Regions from separate parts of the Romboutsia hominis genome, predicted to be linked through region 2. Evidence: predicted binding sites of a transcription regulator. Region 2 holds the regulator's gene; each other region holds the start of a gene.
What was found. Region 2 encodes HrcA, which represses chaperone genes, less so after heat shock. Its sites were predicted from a motif close to TTAGCACTCNNNNNNNNNGAGTGCTAA; they were not measured.
Positions count from the first base shown of each region.

Region 1: FRIFI_RS13225 (co-chaperone GroES) is a predicted target of HrcA. The motif match lies at 1,087-1,113, and genes of this name have one in related genera.
Region 3: clpB (ATP-dependent chaperone ClpB) is a predicted target of HrcA. The motif match lies at 953-979, and genes of this name have one in related genera.

Region 1 covers NZ_LN650648.1:2,739,090-2,741,375, forward strand. Annotated here, with positions in the region: gene groL (chaperonin GroEL) at 1-709, opposite strand, end outside; gene FRIFI_RS13225 (co-chaperone GroES) at 728-1,012, opposite strand; gene cls (cardiolipin synthase) at 1,167-2,286, opposite strand, start outside.
Region 2 covers NZ_LN650648.1:618,192-620,477, forward strand. Annotated here, with positions in the region: gene hemW (radical SAM family heme chaperone HemW) at 1-383, shown strand, start outside; gene hrcA (heat-inducible transcriptional repressor HrcA) at 483-1,499, shown strand; gene grpE (nucleotide exchange factor GrpE) at 1,518-2,075, shown strand; gene dnaK (molecular chaperone DnaK) at 2,232-2,286, shown strand, end outside.
Region 3 covers NZ_LN650648.1:1,413,948-1,416,233, reverse strand. Annotated here, with positions in the region: gene FRIFI_RS06815 (Bax inhibitor-1/YccA family protein) at 1-245, shown strand, start outside; gene FRIFI_RS06810 (hypothetical protein) at 398-826, shown strand; gene clpB (ATP-dependent chaperone ClpB) at 1,056-2,286, shown strand, end outside.

The DNA.
Region 1 (2,286 bases), 920 kb from region 2:
GCTCAAGAACTGGTAATATGTCTTGTATATTAGATATTTTTCTATCTGTTATTAATATATATGGATCATTTAATACAGCTTCCATCTTATCTACATCTGTTACCATGTAAGCAGATACAAATCCTCTATCAAATTGCATACCTTCAACAGCATCTAATTCTGTATGCATAGTTTTAGATTCTTCAACTGTTATAACTCCATCTTTTCCTACGATTTCCATAGCTTCTGCTATTAACTTACCAACTTCTTCGTCTCCAGCAGATATAGAAGCAACTTGAGATATAGATTCTTTAGTTTCTATAGTTCTTGATTGTTTCTTTAATTCTTCAACTGCTACTTCAACAGCTTTTTGTATACCTTTTCTTAGTAATACTGGGTTAGCTCCAGCAGTTACGTTCTTTAATCCTTCTCTTATTATAGCTTGAGCAAGTACTGTTGCAGTTGTAGTACCATCTCCAGCTACATCATTAGTCTTAGTGGCAACTTCTTTAACTAATTGAGCTCCCATATTTTCAAATCTATCTTCTAACTCTATTTCCTTAGCTATTGTAACACCATCATTAGTTATAAGAGGTGCACCAAATTTCTTATCTAATATAACATTTCTTCCTTTAGGTCCTAATGTAACCTTAACTGTATCTGCTAATTTGTTAACACCATTTTCTAAAGCTTTTCTTGAATCTTGTGCAAATTTTATTTCTTTAGCCATTTCTATCCCCTCCTATTATTATTCAACTACTGCTAGTATTTCACTTTGTCTTAATATTGTGTACTCTTGCCCATCTATTTTAACTTCTGTTCCTGCATATTTTTGGAATAAAACTTTATCTCCAACTTTTAATTCCATAACTATTTCTTTTCCGTCAACTATTCCACCTGGTCCTACTTCTAAAACTTCAGCCATTTGTGGCTTTTCTTTAGCAGCTCCTGGTAAAACTATACCACTTGCAGTTTTTTCTTCTGCTTCTAACATTTTAATAACTACCCTGTCAGCTAATGGTCTTATTTTCATATTTTTCCCTCCTAAATGAATTGTAAATATGTAAAAATTCTAATATCTAAAATATATTATAAACAAAATAATTGTTATCACTCTTTAAGTTAGAGTGCTAACAATTATTATAATATATTAACTTCCCATATTTTTCAATAGTTTTTGTTAAATTTTATAATATAGGCGAGAACAACCTAGCTATTGATTCTCTAACCTTTTTACCTAATTTTCGCTTAGAAAATTCATCTAATGTTAACTCTTCACTACTATTTAAATCCTCAAAAAAATCTTTATTCATTCTTTCTACAATTTTTTTGTCATATATAAATGCATTTATTTCAAAATTAAGCATAAAACTTCTTAAATCCATATTAGCAGAGCCTGTAGATGCTATTTTATCATCTATTGTCATTATTTTAGAGTGTATAAATCCCTTTGTATATAAGTAGACTTTACCTCCTGACTTTAATATATCATCAAAGTATGAGTAAGAAGCATTGTTAACTATCTTATGATCAGCTATCTTAGGGAATACTATCCTTACATCAACTCCACTTAGCGCTGCACTTTTAAGTGCTATAAGTATACTTTCATCTGGTATAAAATAAGGAGTTTCTATATAAATACTTTTTTTAGCTTGGCAAATAGCTGAGAAATAAGCATATCGTATAGATTCCCAATCACTATCAGGTCCACTAGCTATTATTTGAACCATACTATTACCACATCTTTGAGGACTTGGGAAATATTTATCTTCTGTTATGATCTCTTTTGTTGTATAGTACCAATCTGTTAAAAATATCATTTGTAACATATACACTGAGGTTCCTTCTATTTTTATATGGGTATCTCTCCAGTATCCAAACTTTTTATTTTTACCCATATATTCATCACCTATATTTAGGCCGCCAGTGTATCCAATTTTTCCATCTATTATAGCTATCTTTCTATGATTTCTATAATTTAGCTTTCCACCTGTCAATGGAAATTTAGCTGGTAAGAATGCTACTATTTCTATTCCATTTTCCTTCATTTCATTAAAAAACTTTCTATAAAACCAAAATCTCCAACATCCTACATCGTCATATAATATTCTTATCTTTACACCCTCATTGGATTTTTTGATTAATAAATCTTTTAATTCTCTTCCTATTTCACTATCTTTTATAATGAAGTACTCTAAATGTATATGATTTTTTGCATTTTTTATGTCTTCTAGAAGATTTTTAAATTTTTGATTTCCATCAATATATACACTTACTTTATTATTCGTCGTAAATGGAAGTTTTCCT
Region 2 (2,286 bases):
TACTATACTGGAAGTGTTATCATTATATAGGGTTAGGTGCAGGGGCATCTGGATATCTAGGAAATATTAGATATAATAATGTAGAAAATCTAGATGAGTATCATAATATGATAGAAAAAAATGAAAAACCTATAAGCAATTTAGAAAATTTAAGTATAGAAGATAAAATACAAGAAAAAATATTTATGGGACTTAGAATGAATGAAGGGATATATTTTGAAGACTTTAAAAAAGAATTTAATATAGAATTCAAAAATAAATATAATAAGCAAATTGAGGATTTGAAAAATAAAGACTTAATAAAAGAAAGTAAAGTAGGTATTAAGCTTACCCAAAAGGGACGAGAAATATCAAATTCTGTATTTGTTGAATTCATAAATTAATTAGAAAGTGTTGACAAGAATAAAATAAAATGATATATAATATATATAATCTTTTTAGCACTCGAAAGTAGTGAGTGCTAACAGCGAGGAGTGAAGGTGATGGAATTAAATGAAAGAAAATTAAAGATCCTCAAAGCTATAGTTAAAGATTATATAGAAACAGCTGAGGCTGTAGGCTCACGAACTATATCAAAAAAACATGACTTAGGTGTAAGTGCTGCCACTATAAGGAATGAAATGGCTGACCTTGAAGAATTAGGATATTTAATCCAGCCACATACCTCGGCAGGTAGAGTTCCATCTGAGAAAGGATACAAGCTTTATGTAGATTCTCTTATGAGTCAAAGTGAACTTAGTGACGAAGAGAAAATTTTAATAGAGAGTTGTATAAATAAAAATGTTAATGATATAAGAGATTTAATTCATGAGACTTCTAAGCTATTATCAGAAATTACTAATTATACAACTGTAGCTGTTACTAAAAACTTAGTTAATCAAAGTGTTATAAAACACATACAGTTAGTTAGTATGAGTGATAACAACATTTTATTAATAGTTGTTACAGATAAAGGTGATATAAAAAATGTAAATTTAGCTACTAACACTCATTTAGATCAATCAAAATTAAACATAATTTCTGACAATCTAACTAGAAAATTATCAGGAAAAAGTATAGTTGATTTAGATGAAAAACTTATAGCATTTATAAAATATGAAATAAGTGAACATGCAGTGTTAATAGATGAATTAATAGATGCACTAAATTTTGATACCAATGATGATACATCAATTTCACTAAGTGGAGCAACTAATATATTTAACTATCCCGAATTTAATGATGTACTTAAGGCCAAGTCATTTTTACATATGCTAGAACATAAGGAAATGATATCTAGTATGGCTAAGTCAAAAGGTATACAGAAGGATAATGTTAATATAATCATTGGTAGTGATAATGATTTTGAGTTAGCGCAAGATTGTAGTATAGTTACAGCAACTTATAATATAAGTAGAGATCTAGTAGGGCGTATAAGTTTTATAGGGCCTACAAGAATGGACTATGCTAAGATTTATACAATTGTTAATTATATGAGTTTGATTTTTAACAAAAAATAGATTAAGGGGTGTAACATATTGCAAGAAAATAATTTAGAAAAAGAAAATGTAAAAGAAGAATTAGAAACTTCAAGTGAAATTGAAGAAACGACTGAGGAAGTTGTAGAAGACAATGTTACAGATATAAATGACAAATTAGAAGAAAATAAATTAAGAGAAGAATTAGAGGCTCTTAATGATAAGCATCAAAGACTTCAAGCAGAATATGCAAACTATAGAAGAAGAACAAATGAAGAAAAAGAAACTATAGGATTATTTGCAAATGAAAAAATACTAAACGATATAATACCTGTTATCGATAGTATGGAAAGAGCTTTAGAAGCTTGTGATGACAAAGAAGGAAGTATGTACCAAGGAATAGACTTAGTATATAAGCAACTTCAAGGAATACTTACAAAGTATGGAGTTGAAGCAATAGAAGCTGAAAATGCAGACTTTGATCCAAATTTACACTTAGCAGTAATGCAAGAAAGTGTTGATGGAGTTGAAGCAAATAAGGTTGTAATGGTACTTCAAAAAGGATACAAACTAGGAAATAAAGTATTAAGACCAAGTATGGTTAAAGTATCTTGCTAGTTTGATATAAATAGCAATAAAGTTTAAGAATTTAGCTAAAATATATCTTATGTTCTAGCAAAATTAGAACTTAGATATTTAAATATATAAAATAAATAATAACTAAATTCTATATAGAATAAAAATCATAAAAAATTATTTAGGAGGAATTTGGTCATGGGAAAAATAATAGGAATTGACTTAGGAACAACAAACTCTTGTGTAGCAGTAT
Region 3 (2,286 bases), 800 kb from region 2:
TTTTACTTCTATGTATAATAAATATATTTATAGGTTCACAGACATTAAATATATTATATAGTGTTCTGGGTATATTAATATTCTCAGGATATATATTATATGATATAAGTCTAATAAAATATGACATAGAATCAGGAAACATAATAAGTAAGAATGATTTATCTATACATGTATTAAATCTTTATCTAGACTTTGTAAATATCTTACTAGATTTATTAAATTTAATATATGAATTCAAAGATTAATAAATAAAAAGACTAGATTATACTAATTAGTATAATCTAGTCTTTTTATTTATCCTTAAATCCTTATATATTTGCAATAATTTAATTCTAAATAATCTTCATATAATTATTAAATATAGGAATACTATTATTATATAACTCAGGAGGAAACTATGGGAAAATATAAATTAGACTATTTCGCTAAATATTATTTCTTTGAAGAAGAAGACTTTCTAAAAGAGGAAGAGGGAGAGTATATATTAAATAGAATAAAGGAAAGCAATAGATTTGATTATAAGGGATATTCTTATAAATATACTAAATATAATAATATATCTAAGGGTTGTACTCAAAAAAATGTAGATGTGGAAATTCCTAAGGAAAGTATAGATATAATATTAAACGGAGATAGAGTACACCTTGATTTAATATACAAATTTTACACAAAGAAATTAGAGGATCATATTAGAATAACTACTAGAATAAGTGAAAAAACAAAAGAGGTTTCTTGTCTTTTATATATAGATTATATTCAGGCTAATGATTTTATAAAGGAATTAGAAAACATTAAAAAATTACAAGAATATAATATGAAAAGCTAAAGTAAAAGCACCTATTCCAATGAATTGTAATAGGTGCTTTTACTTTTATATATTTTATATTGACAAATAAGATAAAAAACTATTGACAAAGTATTTTTATAGGAGTATATTGTAGTTAATAAATTATTAGCACTCAACTAAATAGAGTGCTAATAAGAAAATTCTAAATAAAATAAACAATTAAGATTTTACTGAAAATAATATATATTATGATAGTGGAGGGATACATATGGATATAGAAAGAATGACTGTAAGGGTACAAAAAGCTTTAAATGAAGCTTATAATATAGGTGTTAAAAACCATAATCAACAAATAGATGTTATACACTTATTAAGTGCATTAGTCAATCAAGAAGATGGACTTATACCTAATATATTAGAAAAAATGGGTGTATCAGTAGATTCAGTAAAAAATAGTATAGATATGGAACTGAGCAAATTACCTCAAATTCATGGAGAAGGTATAAGTTCACAAGGTGTTACAGCTACAAGAAGAATAAATGAAATTTTAATAAAAGCAGAAGAAATATCTAAAGAATTTAAAGATTCTTATATAAGTGTAGAACATGTAATGCTTGCTATGATAGATATGGAAGGTAATACACCAGTAGGAAAAGTATTAAGACAATACAATATAAATAAAAGTAATTTCTTAGAAGTACTATCACAAGTTCGTGGAAGTCAAAGAGTAGAAACTCAAGATCCTGAAGGCACTTATGAAGCACTAACTAGATATGGAACTAATTTAGTAGATTTAGCTAAGAAAAATAAATTAGATCCAGTTATAGGTCGTGACGAAGAAATAAGAAGAGTTATAAGAATATTATCAAGAAGAACTAAAAATAATCCAGTACTTATAGGTGAACCTGGTGTTGGTAAAACTGCAATAGTTGAAGGATTAGCAGAAAGAATAGTTCGTGGAGATGTACCAGAAGGACTTAAGGATAAAGTTATTTATGCACTAGATATGGGTTCATTAATAGCAGGTGCAAAATATAGAGGGGAATTTGAAGAAAGATTAAAAGCAGTACTTAAAGAAGTTCAATCTTCAGAAGGAAAAATAATACTATTTATAGATGAGATACACACAATAGTAGGTGCTGGTAAAACTGATGGAGCAATGGATGCTGGTAACCTAATAAAACCAATGTTAGCTCGTGGAGAACTTAATTGTATAGGTGCTACTACATTTGATGAATATAGACAATATATAGAAAAAGATAAAGCACTTGAAAGACGTTTCCAACCAGTTATAGCAGAGGAACCAAGTGTATCAGATACTATATCTATACTTCGTGGGCTTAAAGAAAGATTTGAAATACATCATGGTATAAGAATACATGATAACGCAATAGTAGCTGCTGCTAAATTATCAGATAGATATATACAAGATAGATACCTTCCTGATAAAGCAATAGACTTAATAGATGAAGCTGGTGCTATGATTAGAAGTGAGATAG